Regions from separate parts of the Paraliobacillus sp. JSM ZJ581 genome, predicted to be linked through region 2. Evidence: predicted binding sites of a transcription regulator. Region 2 holds the regulator's gene; the other holds the start of a gene.

Region 1 (3,434 bases), on a different contig from region 2:
CGTTTTTTTCCCTTGTGCTTCTATGATCATCTGCTGCGCATGTTGCAACATATGACTTATCTTATCAAGCTCTGCTTGAAAATTTTGTTTCTCCATCGTGACACACCTTTCTTTTCTTCTATTCTTTAGTTATTCCAATTTAATTAGCGAGCTATACATTAATTTGCGGAAAGTGTGCAATATCATTTCGGATGGAAACGTCAGCTACTATCATTTTCTTGTACGGTTCATCAACCAAAGTATTGTATATGTTAGCTTTTCTAACTGAAAGGAGATAAAAGTGCTAGTTGGTATTGCACCAAGGTTAAATGATGAATCAATCACATTATTTGTGCACAAAGTAAATGTATTCGCGTCTGATTTCTTTACATAACAAGATAAACTTCGTGTGAATGATAAAAGTATGATGGGATTATTATAGTGAATAAAAAAAGGTGTGACAATTTATTTAATTGCTAACGAAAATGAAGATCAAGAGGCAATTGAAACATTAGTTGCATTTTCAAAAAAAAGAAAAGATACTCACAGAATTAATTCATATTAAAAGGGGCCGGGACAAAACTAAATAAGAGGCAGTAGAAAACGGATAATAATTCCTTGTTCAAGGATTATTATCCGTCTTTTTTTCGAGCAAATAAATTAGCTGTGGAAATATACGAGACTCCTGCAGGAATAGCGCAAGCTGAAGCCGTGCCTGCGGAAAGCGAGTATATTTCCACAGCGGTGTTTATTCTGTTGCAAGGAAATTAATCGTTCAGATTTTTAAATAAGAAATAGTGTTATGTCCTAGCCTCTTTTTTATACCTTACTATTCAGTAGGCTTTTTTTCCATCACTTTATCAATTAAACCATATTCTTTCGCCTTTTCTGCAATCATGAAATTATCACGATCTGTATCTTTTTCAATCACTTCAAGTGGTTGCCCAGTTCGTTCAGAAAGGATTTGATTTAACTTCTTACGCATTTCAATAATTCGATTCGCATGAATTTGAATATCAGAAGCTTGCCCTTGTGTCCCCCCCAATGGTTGGTGGATCATTACCTCACTGTTTGGTAACGCATAACGTTTTCCAGGTTCGCCAGCTGCTAGCAAGAATGCACCCATCGATGCCGCCATTCCTACACAGATGGTCGATACATTTGGCTTAATAAACTGCATCGTATCATAAATTGCCATTCCTGCAGTGATGGAACCACCCGGTGAATTGATGTAAATAGAAATATCTTTATCTGGGCTTTCTGCTTCTAAGAAAAGTAGTTGTGCAACAATGCTGTTTGCTACGTTGTCATCAATCGCACTACCTAACATAATAATACGATCTTTTAATAAGCGAGAATAAATATCATATGCACGTTCTCCACGATTGGTTTGTTCAATTACTGTTGGTATTAAATTCATTTGAACATCTGCCTCCTTCAAAATCATCACTTTATCTAGTGAAATAATGTTTCTATGTACATAGTACCTAATTGGTCAATAAAGGTCAAACAAAACACATATGTTGTTGACTTTTATTAAATCATTACTATTTGTATCGTACCCATGTCGTTAGGGAAATAAACCTTACTCCTTATTATAACAGATAAGAAGTCAATATATGAATCGATATGAGGAGAATTTTATTTTATTTTGATGATCAACTTGTTCATTCCCTTACTTATTTGTTAATCTGTCACTTTTTTCATAAATAACGAAACAATTGAATTAATACAGCATATCCGTTATAATAGTTCTTGTTCGCTTAACTTTCTATAAAAATAAATGCGCCCGTAGCTCAGGGGATAGAGCAATGGTTTCCGGTACCATGAGTCGGGGGTTCGAATCCCTCCGGGCGCGCTAGCCTAAATCTTTTTGTAAAGTTTAGGCTTTTTATAATTTTTCTATCAATCCTTTTAGATCGTCTCTTTTTTGGTTAAATCACACTCTGTTTCTAACATTTATCACTAAAACTTACACAACTTTGATGATAAATGAGCGCATATCTGCATGTCTAATTGGATATTTAATCAATACATATTTAACGATTATTTTTCAAAAAATCTACACAGGTAAATACATTTGACATGTTCGCTGATATTTGCAATGTATAAAAAATAGACCCAGGTTGCCCCGAGCCTAATTTTATTGAATTATTTGTTCCTTCTTTAGTTTTTCCGCAAATTGGTCAATTTTTTTCAAACGATGATTGATGCCAGATTTACTTATCTTTCCTCCACTAATCAGTTCACCCAATTCTTTCAGTGACACATCTTGGTGTTGGACACGTAATCTTGCAATTTCTTGTAATTTATCAGGTAGCGCTTCTAAGCCAACGGTCCGGTCAATAAATTTAATATTTTCTACTTGTCGAAAAGCTGCACCAATTGTTTTATTCAAATTCGCTGTTTCACAGTTAACAAGTCGATTAACAGAATTACGCATATCTCGCATAATACGAACATCTTCAAATTTCAGTAACGCTTGATGTGCACCAACATAATTTAAAAACTCTGTAATTTTTTCTGCTTCTTTAATGTATGAAATATAACCATTTCTTCGCTCTAATTTTCTAGCATGTAATTGAAAAGAATTCATTAACTCACATAATGAGTCATTGTGCTCCTGATAAGCATTTGCAATTTCTAAATGATACGATGAGGTTTCAGGATTATTAACAGAACCTCCCGCTAGAAACGCTCCTCTTAAATAAGCACGCTTACAGCATTTCTTTTTCAAATACTTCGATGAAATGGTGCGAACTAATGAGAAGGTCTCTTCAAGAATTCCTAACTCAGCCAATATTTTACGGGAGCCTTCAGTAATTCGTACAATATATACGTTGTTTTTTTTCAATTTCATTTTTTTACGAACAAGTAATTTTACTGGATAATCATACAATGCTTTTAATATAGTATAGATTCGACGAGCAATAGCGGCATTCTCTGTTTGAACATCTAAAACGTATGCTTGTTTAGACACTGAGATTGCTCCATTCATCCGAATTAATGCTGCAAGTTCAGCTTCATCACAACATTTCTTGTTCTCAATTTGGGTCAATTCTTTTTTTATTTCGGATGCAAAAGACATGATTTTCACCTTCCCGTCTTACTTATATCTTCTCCTCATACCAAAGAATAAAGTAATTTGGCTACTTTACCGGTATCATGGCGGAGCATTTTTTTTGAATGATCAATGATATTCGCTTCAATGATTTCTAAGTTCATCTCAATTAAACGATCCGTGTCATAAACAACTGGTAATGCATTTTCTTCAGCATACTTTTTACGATATTCATCTTCTATTGGCTTGTTATGTACTAAAACAGAATCGATACATCCTGTTCCAACATGATCCTCTATCGCTTGAATATGATCTGCAGCAGTATAATGTGTTGTTTCACCCGCTTGAGTCATCACATTACATACATAAACTACTTTTCCTTTTGCTTGACGTA
Region 2 (3,434 bases):
AAAAATACGAAGTAAAAAGAGGGCAACTCGTAAAATTTTTCAAATTGTAGAACGAGCAATTTTAGAACACAAAGTGAAAGAAATTTGTATTTTACATGCTGGTGTTAAAGAAAAAGCAGAAAGTTGGAAAAAAGAATTAGAAAAAATACACCAATCTATTCAATTTAAAGTTCAAACGCTAGTGCCAGTTGCAGGTGTGCATACGGGTTTTGGTACGATGTCTGTTTCGTGGCTGAAACCATAATAAATAAACGAAAATAGATCATCTATTAGGGTGATCTATTTTTTATAGAAAAAAGACGTTGTGAAGAGAACATTTCAGGGTAAAGGAAAGCATATATTTAAACATTGCAGTTAAAGGAGGGAACAGGCTTTTATAGCTAAAGAATATGGTTGGTATAGAGAACTGGTTTGATCCGGAATTTATAACGATGAGTACTAGAATAATTATTGCTTTACTATTATCAGGATTAATTGGTTTTGAACGTGAAGTAAATCAACATGCTGCAGGCTTTAGAACACATATATTAGTAGGAGTTAGTGCATGTTTAATGATGCTTTTATCCATCTATGGATTTACGACATATCTTTATGAATACGAGGATGCGGTTCGGTTTGATCCAGCCCGTATACCTTCCTATGTAATCAGTGGAATAGGTTTTTTAGGAGCAGGGACAATTATTGTAAATGGAATGACAGTTAAAGGATTAACAACAGCTGCATCGATATGGGCAGTGGCTGGCTTAGGATTAGTTGTTGGTGTAGGGATGTATAAAGAAGCTGTACTTACGACGATAATAATTTTATTAAGCTTAATATTTCTAAATAAATTTGAAAAGAAACTATCTAAAAATAGCTCATTTGCTTCTTTTCAAATTGTATTAGATGGTGACATGCAATTACGAGAATTGTTTTTTAAACTTGAAAAATTTCATACTGTTATCCGTAGATTAGAAATTGATCGTGATCAGGGAGATGATCAAGTTATATTGATTGAATTGGAAAAGGAGAAGGAATTAGACAAAATAGATTTTTATCAGGCTTTGTTATCCATTGACTTTGTGAAGCGAGTGAATGAAATCCAGTAAAATAAAGATAAATGTTGTGAATAATATTTGCATGAAAAAACAGGCATAGTATAATATAGATATAGTAAAAGTCAAAGTTAGTCAAAGTCAATTGAAGGAGGAGGCAAATGCGAAATATCTCTGATGTTATTGAGGCATATTTAAAACAAATTATACAAGGGAATCACCAAAAAATCGTTGAAATAAAACGAAGCGAAATAGCGAGTCAATTTGAATGCGTTCCTTCTCAAATTAATTATGTCATCAACACACGTTTTACAGTTGAACGGGGTTATCTCGTAGAAAGTAAACGTGGGGGTGGGGGATATATACGTATCACGCGAATCACAAATGATGATAAAGCTAAGCTAATCGATGAAATTATTGAAATGGTTCAGCCAAAAGTAACGCAGCAAGCATGTGTTGATATTTTAGATCGAATGTTGGAAGAAAACTTAATTACAAAGCGAGAAGAAAAAATAATGATCAGTGCATTAACCCGTGATACACTTGCATTTCCACTGCCGATTCGTGACGAAATTAGAGCCCGTATAATGGGCGCCATGCTAACAGTGTTAAAGTATGAATGAATTACTACAGTAGGAATTTATTAATGCATATTTCCAAATAAAATGTTGTTAAAGGGAGGCTGTCTGATGGAATGTGAAGAATGCCATGAACGCCCTGCAACTTTGCACTTAACAAAAGTAGTAAATGGCGAAAAAAATGAAATTCATGTTTGCGAACATTGCGCAAAAGAAAAAGGATATATAGATTATGATGAAGAAGCATACTCCATCCATAATCTATTAGCTGGATTGTTTAATTACGAAGCAACTGTTTCTAAAAGTAAGCCAGTTAACGATCAACATCAAAAAGGAATGTGTTGTCCGAAATGTGGCATGACGTATAGGCAATTCACTCAAATTGGAAAGTTTGGTTGTGCTTCATGCTATGAGACATTTGCAGATTACTTAAATCCAATATTTAGACGTGTCCATAGTGGAAATATTACCCATGATGGAAAGATTCCCAATCGACAAGGAAAGTATTTGAGAAAAAAGCAATTAATGCAAGAGTATAAATCTAAATTAAAAGACTTAATTGAGAATGAACAATTTGAAGAAGCAGCTGTTATGCGTGACAAAATTAAAGCGTTAGAGAAAAGTGCATCTAATAGTGATGAGGGTGGTGATGCGTAATGGGTTTGCAACCATTCATAAATGAAGCAATTAGCCCTTGGATGAAAGAAGAAGGACCAGATAATGATATTGTATTAAGCACAAGAATAAGGTTAGCAAGGAACTTTGAACAGTTTACTTTTCCTATCATTGCGAGGGAAGAAGAGCTAACCCCTGTCGTGAAGATAATACAAGCGCACTGTCATCACCAATCATTTGCAGACTATCAGAATTTAGAATATATCTCAATGGAAGAATTAAAGCCAATTCAAAAACGAGTATTAGTTGAAAAGCATTTAATTAGTCCAAATTTGGCGGAGAAATCTAAAAACAGTGGTGTGTTAATTTCTGATAATGAACAAGTTTCTGTGATGATCAATGAAGAAGATCATATTCGTATGCAACTGTATTTTCCTGGTTTGCAATTAGAAAAAGCATTAGAGAGTGCTTTTGCATTTGATGATTGGCTAGAAGAAAAAGTTGATTATGCATACGATGAACATAGAGGTTATTTGACAAGCTGTCCGACGAATGTAGGAACTGGTATGAGGGCTTCCGTCATGATGCACCTTCCTGCATTAACATTAACGCAAAAGCTGAGTAAGATGCTTCCGGCAATTAATCAATTAGGATTAGTAGTAAGAGGGATTTATGGAGAAGGAAGTGAAGCGGTCGGTAATATCTTTCAGATTTCCAATCAAGTAACTCTTGGTCGATCTGAAGCGGACATTATCGATAACCTCTTAAGTGTTGTGAAGAAATTAATTGAACAAGAACAATTTGCAAGACAGTTACTTGTTGAAAAATCTGAATTGCGGTTAGAAAATCGTATTTTTCGATCGTATGGCACGTTAAAATATAGTCGAATTATTGAGTCGACAGAGGCGGCAACCTGTCTATCTGATTTGCGGTTAGGGATCGATGTTGGTTATATTAATCATTTGTCTAAATCGATCTTAAATGAATTAATGATTTTAACTCAACCGGGTTTTTTACAACACTATGCGAAAGAGGCATTATCGGCAAATCAGAGAGACATTAGAAGAGCTTCAATAATAAGAGAACGTTTAAGACTAGAGAACGAATGAATTAGGAGGGATTTCCAATGATGTTTGGTCGATTTACAGAAAGAGCTCAGAAAGTATTGGCATTGTCGCAGGAGGAAGCGGTTCGCTTAGGACATAAT

The links. The regulator CtsR, encoded in region 2, represses protease genes until heat stress. The targets are predictions, from matches to a motif close to ATGGTCAATAAAGGTCAAACA.
Region 1: clpP (ATP-dependent Clp endopeptidase proteolytic subunit ClpP) is a predicted target of CtsR. The motif match lies at 1,471-1,491, and genes of this name have one in related genera.

What each region holds. Positions count from the first base shown of each region.
Region 1 is NZ_JBISEP010000017.1:19,581-23,014, forward strand. It holds gene ACH6CY_RS10250 (hypothetical protein) at 1-96, opposite strand, end outside; gene clpP (ATP-dependent Clp endopeptidase proteolytic subunit ClpP) at 809-1,399, opposite strand; tRNA gene ACH6CY_RS10260 (tRNA-Arg) at 1,765-1,837, shown strand; gene whiA (DNA-binding protein WhiA) at 2,123-3,067, opposite strand; gene ACH6CY_RS10270 (gluconeogenesis factor YvcK family protein) at 3,103-3,434, opposite strand, start outside.
Region 2 is NZ_JBISEP010000018.1:2,878-6,311, forward strand. It holds gene ACH6CY_RS10420 (DegV family protein) at 1-244, shown strand, start outside; gene ACH6CY_RS10425 (MgtC/SapB family protein) at 390-1,088, shown strand; gene ACH6CY_RS10430 (CtsR family transcriptional regulator) at 1,196-1,657, shown strand; gene mcsA (protein-arginine kinase activator protein McsA) at 1,724-2,269, shown strand; gene mcsB (protein-arginine kinase McsB) at 2,269-3,336, shown strand; gene clpC (ATP-dependent protease ATP-binding subunit ClpC) at 3,354-3,434, shown strand, end outside.